Regions from separate parts of the Colwellia sp. M166 genome, predicted to be linked through region 2. Evidence: riboswitches for the same ligand, from Rfam matches in the RefSeq annotation. Region 2 holds a riboswitch; the other holds the start of a gene.

Region 1 (8,374 bases), 2.4 Mb from region 2:
GTACCACCATCAACAACGGAATCACTAGGTGTATTTATAGTTGAAGAAAAGTCGTTCAATAATGTAAATGTTGAAGTTGGGATCCGTAGCGACAAGCAAACCTTGAACTCTGACAATCTACGTAATTCATTAACAGATAATGCCTTCAGTGCTTCAATCGGTGGCTTATGGAAATTCCATCCCTCATATTCTCTCTCATTAGCTTTAGCACGCGCACAGCGCATACCTAATGCTGAAGAATTACTTTCGTATGGTCCACACTTAGCAACACAATCTTTTGAGCTGGGAAATATTGATCTTAAAAAAGAAAGTGCTAATAACATTGACCTTTCTCTACGTAAACATCAAGGGGATATCAAGTTCACATTGAACGCTTTTTATAATAGCTTTGATCAATTTATTTATGAAAAATCGACAGGCAATGTAGAAGACGGCTTGCCAGTATTCCAATTCACTCAAGAGGATGCCACTTTTAGTGGGTTGGAATTTGAATTGGACTGGGTATTATCGAATTCTGCTTCAAGGACGATAACCTTTCATAGCCAAGCTGATTATGTAAAAGGGCAGCTTTCAAATGGAGGCGACTTACCGCGAATATCACCACTAAGAATTGGCGCAGGCATACTGTATGAAATGAATGATTGGTTTATTGATCTCGATATCATTCGATATATGAAACAAGATGACATTGCAGATTTTGAAACCAGTACAGATGGTTATACTCTCGTGAACGTCGATTTTAATTATCAACTTTCGACAGAAAACAACGATTATACTTTTTTCATAAGAGCAACTAATTTACTTGATGATGAAGTTATCAATCATACCTCCTTTATTAAAGATATCGCTCCACAAGCGGGACGCTCTTTAACGTTAGGTATGCGTATGGAGTTCTAGTCTAGAAAATAAAAGCTATGAGGTAACTCCTCAAAATAGTAGGCAATTTCAAATTCAGGACAAAAAAAACGCTAACAAAGTTAGCGTTTTTCATTTCTAATTTTGTAATGATTACTCAATGTACAAAGATTTGGTAAGCATTAAATATATAATTAGTGCGTTAAATGTTATTAGTAACATCTACCGATAGCTTTAACATTTGTCCCGGTTGTAAATACTTCTTACGATTCAGACTATTCCAGCGCTCAATATCAGTAATGGAAACATTAAACTTATCGGCGATACGGGCAAAAGAGTCGCCTTTGCGAACCCGATAATTAATGTTACGCATTATCGCTTGCTCGCTGGGCCTTTGACTGTTTGAAGCTAACTTTTTCACGCTTGCTTTTTGCCAAATAACCAGTTTTTGTCCTGGCTTAATGGTATCTCTTGGCGCCATACCATTCCACTTTGCTATGCTACGCGTTGAAACCTTATAGGCACGGCTAATGTCCCACAGTGTATCGCCGGATTTAACAATATGAATACGTTTTTCACCAGCAAGTACTTTATTTTGTGTTTTTGCTAAACGTTGGTCTTGTGATAACAAATAACTATCTAAAGAAGCTGTTGCTACAGGAATTAATAAAAATTTTCCTGCTCTAATTTGATTACCTTTAACATTGTTAACTTGTTTTATTAAGGCAATCTCGGTATTAAATTTTTGTGCTATTTTGCCTAAACTATCACCATTTTTTATTTTGTAACGTTGCCAAGCTAAACGGTCTTTTTTCGCAAGTTTTGCTAAGCCTTGTTGAAATGCTGCCACTTTATGATTTGGTAGTAGTAAGTAATGTGGCCCGTCAGGATCTGTCGCCCAACGATTAAAGCCGGGATTAAGACGTTGCAATTCGGTTAATGATAATTGTGCTAATTGTGCTGCTTTTGCTAAATCCAGTTGTGAGCCAATATCTACTTGACTGAGCACTGCGTTATTATCAATTTTATGCAGTTTTATTTTAAATTCATCACTACGCTTGACGATATCGGCTAGGGCTAATAATTTAGGCACATAGGCACGGGTTTCTTTTGGTAAGTCTAAAGACCAAAAGTCAGTAGGGCGATTTTTCTTTTTGTTACTTCTAACTGCACGTTGTACACGGCCTTCACCAGAATTATAGGCTGCAAGGGCGAGCATCCAATCACCGTCAAAAAATTTATGTAAATACTTTAGATACTTAATCGCACCTTGAGTTGAGGCAACAACATCGCGTCGTCCGTCATACCACCAATTCTGTTTCATACCAAAACGTTTGCCTGTGTCTGGTACAAACTGCCACATACCTGATGCACGACCATGCGAGTAGGCGAAGGGATCAAAAGCACTTTCAACAATAGGCAGTAAGGCAATTTCGACAGGGATATCGTTAGCTTCTAATGCTTCTACTATATAATATAAAAAAGGCTCTGCACGTTTTGCGACACGATTTAAATAACTGGGATGCTTTATAAACCAGGCTCGTTGACTAGCAACACGTGGGTTTTCAGGTATGCTGAACTCAAGTTTACTTCTAATACGTTGCCAAACATCATTAGACAAATAGTCTTCTTGAACATCATTGCCTAGGTCAATATTGCCATCAGCAATCGGGTGAATAACATCTATGGCTTCATCCATCAGTAAGGCCTGATTGATTTCTGCTGCTGAGGCTACATCCACTAGTGCTTGATTTTCTGCATTAGTTTCAAGGTTATTCGAGTCAGTTTGATTTAAAATTGATTGGCAACCGGACAATAGTAGAACGGTTGCGATAGATAATGTTAGGTACTTCATGCAGTGTCTTTTTAAATTTACTTGCCGTCAGTGTCACTTATTTAGTGTGCTTATTCAAGAATTGCACGATAAAAAGCATCAGAAATTATCTTTCCAAGCACGAATAATGCTAAAGGTTTTTAATTTATCATTAACCTCATCACCACTAAATTCACTGGCGCTGGTCATTAAACTGTCTTTATCGCAGCGTAAAAATGGATTGATTTTCTTTTCCAGCATAATAGAGCTTGGAATAGTGGCAATGTCTTGCTCACGTTTTTGCAGCACTTGGTTGTAATAATGCACTAATTCACTATTACAAGGCTCGACGGTGAGGGCAAAGTTTAAGTTGGCTAGAGTGTATTCATGTGCGCAATAAACGTGTGTACGTTCAGGTAGCGCGCTGAGCTTTTCCAAAGAGCTTAGCATTTGGTTCGGGGTGCCTTCGAACAGTCGACCACAACCGCCAGAAAACAAAGTGTCGCCGCAAAATAAATTATCCTGTGATAAATAAGCAATATGACCACTGGTGTGCCCTGGAAGATCAATTACCTCAAATTCAAAGTCTAAATCAGCTAATTTCACGGTATGACTTTCATTGAGCGCAATATCACAATGTGGGATATTTTCACTTTCAGGGCCATAAATGGTTAATGGCCATTGCTTACTCTGGCAATAAGCGACTAATTTATTAATGCCGCCAACGTGATCAGCATGATGATGGGTGATTAAAATAGTCGATAATTGCAGCTGTTGTTGCTCAATAAACTCGATGCAAGCATCAGCATCGCCGGGATCCACTAAGGCCATACTGTTAGCTAAATTTGATGAAATGGCCCAAATATAATTATCTGAAAAGGCCTTTATCATAGAAACTTTCATATTAGTGGTGCTTTGACTTTGCAGCATGTGCGGCTCCTGAGTATACTGAAGTTATGATTATACTCATTTTTTCTTACGTTTAATATAATGAAGCCAGCACTTGCGTTTAGGCATCCCTATCATCCTATATCATGGCAACATTTGCCTAATGGTGAATTGATTGTTGCTAATATAAATCAAACCTTAGCGCCTTGGTGGCCGAAATTTTTTGGCTATCATATGCTAAAAATTGGCGCCTTAAGTGGTGGTATTGATAGTGAGAAAAGTCTGATCAAGCACCAGTTAACGTTAACGAGTCAGCATGAAAACAGTGATATTGTTGCAGAGATAGATGACTTACCACTACAAGAGCATAGCGTTGATGTGTGTTTACTGGCACATGCGTTAGAGTTTTCATTAGATCCACATCATGTTGTGCGTGAAGCTAATCGAGTATTGATCCCAAATGGTTATTTAGTGATCACCGGCTTCAACCCTTTTAGTCTCGTTGGGCTAAATAAGTTTGTGCCTTATCGACGTAAACAAAGCCCTTGGAATGAAAGGTTTTTCTCGCCGATGCGAGTGAAAGATTGGCTACATTTAATGGGCTTTGAAATCCAACTCGATCGACGATTCTTACACTCATCGTTATCCGGACAAACCAGCTCTGGGCTTATCAGTGAACATTGGCGTAAGTTAGCTGACCGTTATTTCCCAAGCTTAGGCTCTGTTTATGTCATTGTTGCGAAAAAGCGGGTATTACCTTTAACGCCTATTAAAGCGAAATGGCAGCTAAGGCCGCGCTTTGAGCCGGTAAAAGTACCAACGATGAACTCATCAAGAAAAATAAACAAATTAACTAAGTAATGAGCATATTTACGCATTACTCAATAATAACGTGTCATTTAAGGTCAAAATTAAGCCATGCATCTTCATGAATTCGAAAAATATTTAAACACTTTATTAAAGCCTGAACAGATCAAAGATTTCTGTCCAAATGGCTTACAGATCCAAGGCCGTGAAAAAATAACCAAAGTTATTACCGGTGTAACCGCAACCCAAGCGTTAATTGAACAAGCGATTGTGGAAGAAGCTGATGCGTTAGTCGTACATCATGGCTTTTTTTGGAAGAATGAAAGTTATGTCATTCGAGGCATGAAACATAAGCGTATTAAGGCCTTGTTAGATCATGATATTAATTTATTTGCCTATCACTTGCCGTTAGATATTCATCCAACGCTAGGTAACAACGCACAATTAGCTAAATTGTTTGCTATCGAAAACGTTAAACCACTAGAAGCAGGTAACGACTTCAGTGTAGCTGTGCGCGGAGAGTTTTCACAAGCGCTAAGCGCCCAAGCATTGGAGCAACGGATTAACACCAAGCTTAATCGTACTTGTCTGCACATTGCACCGCCATCAAACAAAATAATTAAAACGGTTGCTTGGTGTAGTGGCGGTGGTCAAAACTATATTGAATTAGCTGCTGAACAGGGCATAGATGCCTTTATAAGTGGCGAAGTGTCTGAACAAACAACGCATATTGCCCGCGAAATGGACATTCATTTTTATTGTGCGGGTCATCATGCCACCGAGCGTTACGGGGCAAAAGCACTGGCAGATTACTTTAATCAACATCTGCCAGTAGATGCTAAATTTATCGATATTGATAATCCCGCATAGATAGCTATCGGTTATTTAATATCGGTTAGCTTTTAAACCATTGCACGATCCGGCCTAGTGTTTCATACCAAGCGCCAGTGGTTTGTTGTAGTGTTTTCACATGAGGCAGGTAATATGGCCAAGCTACTTGCCCGTTGTTTTTCACCGAAGGGCTTGCAGGAGCTGGTATTGCGTTAACGCCATACTTTTTGAAATACGCCATAGCGCGAGGTAAATGACTGGCACTAGTGACTAGCACAACATTTCTATTTAATACTCTTGGTGCGATAAGTTGCGCTTCCTCTTCGGTATCTTGTGGAAAATTTTCTGTCAGTATTTTATGTTTAGGTATACCTAATATAATGGCAGCTTGTTTAACTTTTTCTGCATTTGAACTCTCATCATCGCTAGCATAACCTGAGGTTATTATTTGTGCCTCAGGGTGTAAGTGATAAATACGCACCGCCTCAACTAATCTTTCAAGCGAACTAGACTTTAATTGACTTGTTGCAGGTAAACCTTCTGCAGAGCTATGAGCTCCGCCTAAAATAATAATATAATCAACCGGCTTTACGCTTTTAGTAAAAGCAGGGTAGTTATCTTCTAATGGTGTCATTAAGGTGTCTGACAACGGTGGAAAACTACTGAAAAATAGTAGTGTGGTGGCGAGCAATAATGACCAAAAACTGAGTTTAGGTTTCAGACGATAAAAAACTATAGCGATAAATAAAAGTAATAAAATAATGCTCAATGGCATCAGCATAAAACTGATAATCTTTTTCAGTAAAAATAAATCCATGTTATTCATTCCAAAGCAATAATTGATTTTAAGTTGTTTTCTGTTCAAGCATAGCAATTATGTGAGGCGGTATCAGCAGCTAATTAACTTAATCTTTGGACGTCTAAAAGTCTGTTGATATTTTAATTTAGATAGGGTTTAATAGCTGAGTTGAAAATTAGAATTTTTACTCGACTATTTTATAATAACATTATAAATCTAATGTTTATGAGTAATTATACTAACTTTCACACCAGAAGAGGTGCAATTGCCAGGTAAGTAACATGAGGACCCCATCCTTGGACTGTTATTGAGGGGGACAATTGCCGAGAATGTTGATATGGGGCATATCGCATTCGGTCACTAAGGCTGAATCCTTAGGGCTGTCACCGCTAGAAACACAAGTGTTTTTCTAGGTTTGGGTGGAGAGCTTCTGGCTGAATAGTACCGCCTGAATTTCCGGTTTTTTTAACCTTATTCGCTCTACACTCAGTCATGCTCTTCCTGTTTATTATTAGCTTTTTATATTTGATTTATTTTACAACTATCAAGTATTAGCTCGCTATTAGGGAGAATTTTTATGTTAACATCTCATCTTACAAGCCGTATTAGTCGGTCTTTAGTGATATATCTATCTAGCCACATACTTTTGGCTAATTTCTGTTATTCAAATGTTCAATCGCATGGAGAACTTGCATGTCAGTAGTCGTTAGTAAAGCAAGGACTGGTGAAATAACCGTTGCAAAATTTGGTGGCACCAGTGTCGCTGACTACCAAGCCATGATGCGTTGCGCGCATATTATTAAAAACGATGCCTGTAATCGTGTCGTTGTTGTTTCAGCAAGTGCCGGTGTAACCAATAAATTAGTACGATTGAGCCAAGAAAATGTAGCCGAAACTGAACGGGAAGAAATCATTAGCGCTATTGGTAACATTCAGTTTGCTATCACACAGCATTTAACTTGCCAAGCAAATTTAGATCTAGAAATTGCCGAACTTTTAAAGGCTTTAACAATTTGCGCAGAAAAACAAGCAACAGCCTTTAGCTTGCAAAATAGTGATCAAATTCTAAGTTTTGGCGAACAATTAAGTTCGCGCATCTTTGCACAAGTATTACAAACCGTTGGTGTTAATGGTCATTATTTTGATGTTCGTCAAGTGATGAAAACTGATGATCTTTATGGCAAAGCACAAGTTGATTTAACACAACTAGCGAGCAATGCTCAGGCGTTGCTTTTACCACAATTAGCAGACCAAATTATCGTTACTCAAGGTTTTATTGGTAGTGATCAACAGGGCAACACCACCACGCTAGGTCGAGGTGGCTCTGATTATAGTGCAGCACTTTTAGCTGAAGCATTGCAAGCCAGCAACTTAAGTATTTGGACTGATGTAGTCGGTATTTTTACCACTGATCCGCGTATTACTGAACAAGCACGCTCAATTAACGAAATAAGCTTTGGTGAAGCCGCTGAAATGGCAACATTTGGCGCTAAAATCCTCCATCCTGCTACGCTTATTCCTGCTATGCGCCAAGATATTCCGGTATTCGTTGGTTCAAGTAAAGAGCCAGAAGCCGGTGGTACACGCATTCAACGTCATGTAGAGTCTAGTCCAACATATCGTTCAATTGCCCTGCGGCGTGAGCAGACGCTAGTGACGGTAAAAAGTCCACAAATGCTACATGCCAGTGGTTTTTTAGCGAAAGTATTTACTGTCTTGGCAAAACATCAACTCAGTGTTGATTTAATTACCACTAGTGAGATCAGTGTCGCGCTAACTTTTGATAATCCACACGGTTCAACGCAAGCCTTATTAACTCAAGCGGTTGTGGAAGAGTTAGAACAACTTTGTGAAGTCAGTGTCGAACATGGCTTAAGTCTAATTGCGGTGATCGGGAATAAAATTCACGGTACGAAAGGTGTGGGTAGCAGTATTTTCGACAAGGTGAATGACTTTAATATCCGTATGATCTGTCATGGCGCGAGTAACCATAACCTGTGTTTTCTGGTACCAGAGGCTGATGCGAATCAGGTTGTTGAGCGCTTGCACGAGACACTATTTATGCAATAACTGCTAGGCTATGAGATAAATAATGAAAGCAAAAAGGGCCATATTGATGGCCTTTTCACTAGTTATTTTATTGTGTGATTAGCTTTATTCGTAAGCTAAAGGATCGGTAGTTTTGTTATCAGCAAAGGCTTCTAAACGCTCTTGGCAGGCACCACATCTTCCACAGGCCTTTTCTCGACCATTGTAACAAGTCCAAGTATTTTCATAACTCAGGCCCATTTTTAAGCCATCAGTTAATATGTCAGATTTAGTATCGGTTAAATATGGGCTGAAAATCTCAACGGCTTCATAGTTGGCAATTTGACAAACAT
Region 2 (8,374 bases):
AAAGAAACCCCCGGTGCTAGAACCGCACCTTTTTTCACCACAATCCCTTCCACAATAATCACCCCAGCGCTCAAAAAAGCATTATCTTCAATAATCACTGGGCTTGCACCGATAGGCTCAAGCACACCACCAATTTGTACCGCCGCAGAAACATGCACATTCTTACCAATTTGTGCACACGAACCTATCAATGCATGACTATCAACCATAGTACCGCTGTCAACAAATGCACCAACATTAATATAAGCGGGTGGCATAATAATCACACCTGGTGCGACATAAGCACCACGACGAACCGATGAGCCACCCGGCACCATTCTTACCTGATCACTAACGGTAAATTCACGCGCAGGTAAATTATGTTTATCAACAAAACCACGATAAGCGCCTTCAAACTCAATATTTTCTCCAGCTTTAAATGCCGCTAAAATAGCGTGTTTAACTTCAGTGTTAACTTGCCAGTGGCCATTGCTATCTTGTACTGCTGCTCGAGTTTTACCGGTTTCTAAATCTGTTAATGTTTGCTGCCAAGTCATGAAGTTAGTTCTCGTAAGTTAGTTTCTTCTAAAGGGGAATGTAACGCAGTATCGCTATCAGAGCGATCCATCTGGGATACAGTATTTATAGTCTGGCTAAGCAGCCATTGTTGAATTCTTTGGTCAATAGCTTGTAAGCCATGATCTTCTGCAAGCTCGTCTTGGCAAAGTGGCAAACGTAGCGTCGCTGAGCTAATAACGTTCAATTCAGCGAGTAAAACTTTTACTGCAATTGGACTCGTCACTTGAAATAATGCCGAGATTGCTTGATGCCAGAGCGGAAAGAGACCGGCATGATTTTTAGCTAAAGCTAACTCGACATATCTACGGGTTGCTTCAGGCCAAACGTTGGCACAAACCGACACTAAGCCTTTAACATCTGCCGCCGCGAGATACGGCATCATGGCATCTTCGCCACTATATAGCTCAACATTAGGGCAATGTTGACGGTACGCTAACAGTTTATTGAGATCACCACTGGCTTCTTTTAATGCCCAGCAATTTTCATGACTTTGCACTTGCTGCAAAGCACTAAGGGCAATCTCGCCGCCCGTTCTTGACGGCACGTTATACAACATACAAGGCAGTTTAGCGCTATCAAGTAACGCCTTAAACCATGCAGCTTGCCCCTTCGGACCTGGCTTGGCGTAAATAGGGCTAGTCAGTAAATAAGCACTGATCGGTAATTGGTTACATTGTTCTATCCAAGCACTCTGTTCATTGAGGTTATAGCCTCCTACCGCAACCATCAATGGCACGTCTAATGACATGGCGCTAACATATTCAACAATTGTTAAACGCTCTTCAGCGGATAACGCTATACCTTCTCCCGTGCTACCCAATAACAAAATGCCATTTTTTGCCTTATTTTGCTGTAACGCTAAGTGTTTTAAACTGGCATAATCAATTGCACCATCAGCAAATAATGGCGTGATCAAAGCAGTCCAGACCAAAGGTTGCTCTGTAAGGGAATTATATTCTAAAGATTCTTTTTGATTCATTGCTCTCGAACTCTTGTGTTCGGAGAACTTTTAGGCGCTTGCACAGGCTAAATTTCAAGAACGAAATTTGGCCTTTACAAAGGCCAGAAGCTCTCCACCTAGTAAGGTGACAGTTGCAAGGATTCAACCTAATACTCCATTGTTTCTTAGTTAACAATCAAGCTTTAACAACCGATATTGGTACCATCAAAAATACCACTACCTCGGCGTTATACCCCCTTATTATTGCTCATTAGAGTTTGATCTCTTCACAATAACTACCTGGTTAACGCTCCTCTTCTGGCCCTTTCATCGTTTGATTAATTTTTTACCATCAATCTCACTGGAATAAGGGACGACAATATTAAAACATTTAAATCTAAGCACAGTCAATAGACGTCTATACGTATATTGATATTTTAATCTAACAATTTGATAGTAATGATTTTATTTCTTTTTCCAATAATGGAATACGATCTTGCCCCCAATAACTGCATGTACCGTAAGTAAAACAAGGTACACCCCAAAGGTTTAACTTATTCAACGCCACTTGATTGACATCAGCCCATTGCTGCCAATCATGCGTTTGCTGAAAAGCACGAGCATCATCGACATTTAAAGCTAAATTTTTCATTATCTTATCAACATTAACAGCATCAGCTAACTCAATACCGTCAACATAAATTGCTCGAAAACACGCTAGCATATACTCAGTTGCTTTGCCTTGTTGCTCAGCCCAAGCGAAGAAACGGTAAGCATTAAAGACACCATCACCTAAAGGATCGACAAAACCGGTAAACTCAATGCCTAGTTTTTTAGCCTCCCGTATCGAATCTAAGTAAATATATTTTTGTTTAACCACAGGAATCGATGCACCACGCATCAATAGAGGCAATACCGGCTTGATAACAAGCTCAAGTTGATTACGCTCAGCTAAAGCAATCGCTTGCACAAAACCTAAATAAGAATAAGGACTACGTAAGGATAAATACACCACCAAAGGCTCTGAGTGAATACTAGCTAGCTGTGTGGCTTTAGTCTTAGCGCTATTAGCTAAGCAATCATTAGCATGCGTCGGTTTTTCAAGCCTAATAGTCGGCGCAAGTGCAGCGGTTGTATGATCCATTAAAGCAAACTTCAATAACAGGTTTTCAAAGTGATATAAGCGATCAACCCCCACAAACCAATGGCCAGCAAAAAAAATGTTTGCTGGGGCATAATGTCCTTTTTCTTGCAAGCGTATTTGATTTTTAACTTGATGATTTATAGGGGGTGTCGAGGTCTGCAGATGTTCAGTGTATTGATCACCCCAGGTTTTTATAAAAATTTGTTCCGCATTTTCAATATTATTCACCAGGAGTTGCCATGTTTGCTGGCCCGTAGTTAATACTAGCAATGAAGGCTCATGAGTAATGTTAACGAGTTGATACTGTTCAGCAATTAAATTAGCATCTTTAATAGCCCATTGCCGATAGAGTTTTGGTGAAATGGTAATCCCCGGTAACGCCCCCCAAATAAAAAGCACTTTAAAATTGAGACTATACTGCTTTGATAAGCGAGATAGCATTTGTACCAACATAAAGCTATGTGGATCATTGAGTGACAAATACACTTCAGCTTGCGCTTTTTGACCAAAAAAACGTCCAAGCATAAAATAACGAAAGATTAATATCTCTTGCCTAAATTGACTATGTAGCCATTTTATTTTTAATCGCAATAACGTTTTACTAAAAATAGCTAACTCCAGAGGGACTAATGATGGCGAGATAATCAAATTCGCGTAGAATACGCAACATTATGACATATTAATTTCAACGGCGATGCTTATTTGTATAAAACTTATACAAACAAGTAACTGTAAATTAGTAACATTTAACATCCAACAGGTACCTTCATGGCAATAAGCAATATTAACCAATTATTGATCCGTAATCTCGAGGCTTTTGCAGCAACACGACCTCTTTTGGTTAATATTGCCGACGACGGTTTTATTGCACAATATTTAGTCCAACATAATGTAACTCAACTGGATAGTTACCATAGTAATTACGCGGAATATCAAGCAGCAAAGCGCATAGTTAACCCTCGCATAAAAAGTCATTTTTGTGTTGAATATCAAGCAAAAAATCAACATGACATGGCGATTATTCATTTCCCCAAAAGTAAAGCAGAGTTCAGCTTCACTTTAGCTATGCTTGCTCAGTCAATGGCCAAGGATGCCACTATTATCATAGTTGGAGAAAATAAAGGCGGTATAAAATCAGCTGAAAAATTAAGCAGTGAATACTTAGAGTTTTGCCATAAGGTTGACAGTGCTCGCCATTGTTTAATGTATGTAGGGAAGTTTAAAGCATCGCTTCCTCATTTTGACTTACAACAATTTTACAAATATTACTCGATAAAAGTTCAAGAAAAGCAACTAAAGATTGCTGCATTACCTGGCGTATTTAGTCAAAACGCTTTAGATACTGGCACGGAAGTTTTATTAGCTCACTTACCTAAAAATATGAGCGGAAAAGTCTTAGATTTTGGCTGTGGCGCCGGTGTTATTTCGGCTTACATAGCGACAGTTTACCCAGAAACAAAGCTATCTTTAGTTGATGTCAGTGCCTTGGCATTACACTCAGCACAAACGACATTAACCTTAAATCAGTTAACCGGTGAGTACATCGCTTCAGACAGTTTATCAAATGTACAAGAGCGCTATAACTTTGTTATCTCTAACCCACCGTTTCATCAAGGGGTAAAAACTCATTATGCCGCTACAGAACATTTTTTAGCTCAAATCAAACAAAATTTACATAAAAATTCATGTGTTACCATTGTTGCTAACAGCTTTTTAAAATATGCACCGATCATGGAACAAGCGATAGGTAAAACACAAACTTTAGCTATCGAAAAAGGCTTCGCCATCTATCAGTGTGAGCTGAATAACAAAATTGAAAAAAATAACTAAAACAAAATGATTGTTGAAAGCAATAAGGTTTTCTACAATCAGTTTAATTCCAACAATTAATTGAGTTTAGTATTGTATGCCACCAACCAAACGTATTTGGTCTATTCGTCGGATTTTTCTGATCTCAATCATCGGCTTTGTTTCGCTACTGTCTATCGTCAGCATTTCAATCTTAGCTAAACAATATATTAATAGTTACAATATATTAGCATCAAGCCATATCAAATATTGGGCAAGTGTTGTAGCTGATGAAAGTCGAGATTATTTAGTTAATTCAGAACGACAAGCGCTAAATGATAATTTATCTATTTCCGAGAAAATTCCTAATTTAAATTACCTGCATATTTATCAACTCAACAAACAAGCAGAAAATACTGAACTTTTTTACAGTTATAAACGTAACCAACGCCGCTCAGCTATCACCGAGAAATCAAACGACTATGCTCACTTATCAGTGCCAAGATTTAGAGAGAAATACGTTGAGTATATGCAGGCTATCAAAGTTGATGAGAACGTCATTGGCTTTATTTATCTACAAAGTAGTACCGAACACATCACTCTTCTCACCGATAAGTTACTCATCACGAGTACGGTACTCATTATTATCATTATTATTATTGTCACTTTCATCGCATTGCAGCTTGAACGTTATATTAGTGCACCATTTTTTACCTTAATTAACACCATTCAAATTGCTTCTCGGCAAAAAAACTTTCGACAACAATGCCAAGCAATGCCCTATCGTGAAGCGGATATGTTAAGCCAAAACATTAATATTTTATTTACCCGTATGGAAAAACACATTGCACAATTAGACGCTGCTGAGCAGCAAAGTATTGAGCATTCACACGAACTAGAAGATAAAATTAACAAACGTACTGCCGCGTTAAAAGAGTCAAACCAAGATTTACTTTCTACCTTAGAAAAGCTTCATCAATTTCAGGGCCAATTAGTGGAAAGTGAAAAAATGGCTTCTTTAGGAGATATGGTCGCAGGTGTTGCCCATGAAGTAAATACACCGATAGGTCTAGGGGTAACCGCTTCGACATTGTTGGCTGATAGATTAGAAGATATTAAAACTAATTTTGAAAACAAAACATTAAAATCTAGTCAATTGAAGAAATTCCTTAACGAAGGCAGTGAAAATGTTGCCATTATCTATCGTAATTTAAATCGAGCAGCTGATCTTATTTCTAGCTTCAAAAAAGTCGCGGTGGATCAATCAAGCGAAGAAGTACGCACTTTTAAAGTTAAAGAACTGCTCAGTGAAGTATTGCTCACTCTCAGGCCAAAATTACATTGCTTACCTTATGTTATTGATATTGACTGCCCCGATAATTTAACGATTGTCAGCAAACCAGGACCTATCAATCAAATTTTAATTAACTTGGTGATGAATTCAATCATCCATGGTTTTGAAGGGAGGGAGGCTGGTCGAATCTCAATAACGGTCATGCCACTCAGTAATCAACTTAATATTCTTTTTAAAGATGATGGTCATGGCGTTAATGAGTCAATAAAAAATAAAGTTTTTGAACCTTTTACTACCACAAAACGTGGAGAAGGCGGCAGTGGTTTGGGCTTACATTTAGTCTATAATTTAGTTACCCAAGCACTTGGCGGCTCAATCGTTTTAAATAGTGAGTTAGGTAAAGGGGTTAGTATTGAAATTAACTTTCCCATTAACTAGAACTTTGATCTGCGTTGACTCACCATCATGAAATTGGCGATAAAATTGTATTTTTATTAATTTTGTTGACGATTGTTTTTTAATGATGATTTTTATACTATTAGCCGATATTTAAAGGCAATGAAATAGTCTATACTAACCAAGGTCAGCACATTAGCACTTAACTTATTCATTTATAAATTAAATTTTACGGGACTGGACAATTAACATGCAAAAACCGCATATACTAATCGTAGAAGACGAAGACGTGACACGCTTTAATCTGCGAAATCTATTTGAAGCTGAAGGCTATCAAGTGTCTGAAGCAATAGATGGTGACAGCATGGAGAAGCAACTGCAAACTAATCAAGTAAATCTCGTTATTATGGATATAAACTTACCGGGGAAAAATGGCCTCTTATTAGCCCGTGAGTTGACCAAAAACAATGATTTAGCATTAATTTTCCTTACCGGTCGAGACAGCGATATTGACAAAATTTTGGGACTAGAGATTGGTGCCGATGACTACCTTACTAAACCGTTTAATCCGCGCGAATTAACTATTCGCGCACGTAATATTTTAAACCGCATATTGCCAAGCAGTGTAGAAAAAGATGATGCGATTATTTATTTTAATCAATGGTCGCTTAATGGCAACTCTCGAAAAATGATCACTCCGGATAATAGAGAAATATCAATTCCACGTGGTGAATACCGAGCGCTGCGCTTGCTTATTGCTAATGCCGGACAAATTGTTACCCGCCAGCAACTGATCAAAGAAATGACCGGCCGAGATCTACGTTCTAACGACCGAACGGTTGATGTCACTATTCGTCGTCTACGTAAACATTTCGAATCTGTGCCCGACTCACCGGAATTAATCAACACTATTCACGGGGAAGGTTATCGCTTTATTGGCCGAGTAGAAAAAGTTGCAAGTAACAACAATTAACGGCCTTCACAACCTTACTGCTTAGCAAGCCATTGCCGAAAAACCTCAATAGCTTGCTGATTTAGTTGAGTTAATACATGTAAATGAGTAACTTTAACTTGCCAATTTTCAGTCATTTTTTCAATCGCGACAAGTTTTTGATGCACTTGAGATAAACCGGCGCTCGCTGCAGACCCCTTCATTTTATGACAATGTTCTTGCCATGCTTTTTGATCCTCAGCAACGATAGCAGTATTAATGGCAGCTAAATACAGCGCAGACTGTTGAATATATAAATCTAACATTTGCTGGATAATTGCTATATCTAATGCCTCTAAATAACCATTAATTAAACTTAAATCTAATTGTTCCGTTGCTATCATGGAGTCTCCTAAGTGACTGTTGCATTGATCGTTAAGTGGCTATAATTTTACGGCAAGGAAAAATAAAGCTCAATCTGATTTATATTGCTATTTTGTTTACTTATTTATGCAAAAAACCTCTTCGGATAATAGGACTATTTATTGCATCAATTAAATACAACTATCATATTCTTCAACAATATCACCAGCACTATCACAAACATTGCTTTTGGTGGGTATTTCGTTCAAAATAGCCGCCTTTTTTAAGGTCATTGCATTATATTCCACTTTTAATAATATTTGTGGAAACAATCGCGTTTTAAGATAGCAATGCCAATTATAATTCTACTATGTACTGAAGTTACCATGATAGCCCTTTACCTAGTGCACAAGCGAATAGCGGAGTCAAAATGCCTACATTAATGCCTGATATAGCAAATCACACCACAGCTCAAACTGAGGGTACTTTGGATTGGGTCGGCATGAGTAATATAGAAATGCCTATCATGGTGGCCTCACAAGGCCAATCAGAACGTATGGTTTCAGCCTACGTAGACGCGTTTGTAAACCTTAAAGAGCCAAAAGCCAAAGGCATTCACATGTCGCGCTTATACCTACTCCTTGATGAATTATCAAACTCAGATGTACTAACTCATCAAAGCTTAGTAACACTATTAGATGGCTTTATTAGCAGCCATGAAGAACTAAGTGATAACGCAAAAGTTAAATTTAGTTTTGATTACCACCTGCGTCGTAAATCACTGATCAGCGGTAAACAAGGTTGGAAAGCTTACCCTGTCACCATTACCGGTCGCTTAAACAAAGGCAAGCTTGATATCGAGCTTTCACTTGACGTACGTTATTCTTCAACTTGCCCATGCTCTGCGGCATTGGCTCGTCAATTAATACAGAAAGCCTTTAAAGATAAATTTTCCCATGA

Evidence for each region. Region 2 has a riboswitch for lysine ahead of dapA (4-hydroxy-tetrahydrodipicolinate synthase). Riboswitches for the same ligand answer to the same signal wherever they lie in the genome.
Region 1: it holds a riboswitch for lysine, as region 2 does, so the genes downstream of both, lysC (lysine-sensitive aspartokinase 3) here and dapA (4-hydroxy-tetrahydrodipicolinate synthase) in region 2, are expected to answer to the same signal.

The regions. Positions count from the first base shown of each region.
Region 1 covers NZ_CP040755.1:452,225-460,598, forward strand. Annotated here, with positions in the region: gene FGD67_RS02140 (TonB-dependent receptor) at 1-897, shown strand, start outside; gene FGD67_RS02145 (LysM peptidoglycan-binding domain-containing protein) at 1,058-2,710, opposite strand; gene gloB (hydroxyacylglutathione hydrolase) at 2,789-3,598, opposite strand; gene FGD67_RS02155 (class I SAM-dependent methyltransferase) at 3,659-4,417, shown strand; gene FGD67_RS02160 (Nif3-like dinuclear metal center hexameric protein) at 4,475-5,233, shown strand; gene FGD67_RS02165 (ElyC/SanA/YdcF family protein) at 5,259-6,011, opposite strand; lysine riboswitch at 6,240-6,431, shown strand; gene lysC (lysine-sensitive aspartokinase 3) at 6,687-8,063, shown strand; gene queC (7-cyano-7-deazaguanine synthase QueC) at 8,148-8,374, opposite strand, start outside.
Region 2 covers NZ_CP040755.1:2,866,268-2,874,641, reverse strand. Annotated here, with positions in the region: gene FGD67_RS13055 (2,3,4,5-tetrahydropyridine-2,6-dicarboxylate N-succinyltransferase) at 1-536, opposite strand, end outside; gene dapA (4-hydroxy-tetrahydrodipicolinate synthase) at 533-1,537, opposite strand; lysine riboswitch at 1,617-1,824, opposite strand; gene FGD67_RS13045 (DsbA family protein) at 1,941-3,233, opposite strand; gene FGD67_RS13040 (methyltransferase) at 3,411-4,472, shown strand; gene FGD67_RS13035 (sensor histidine kinase) at 4,549-6,162, shown strand; gene arcA (two-component system response regulator ArcA) at 6,371-7,093, shown strand; gene FGD67_RS13025 (Hpt domain-containing protein) at 7,108-7,455, opposite strand; gene folE2 (GTP cyclohydrolase FolE2) at 7,845-8,374, shown strand, end outside.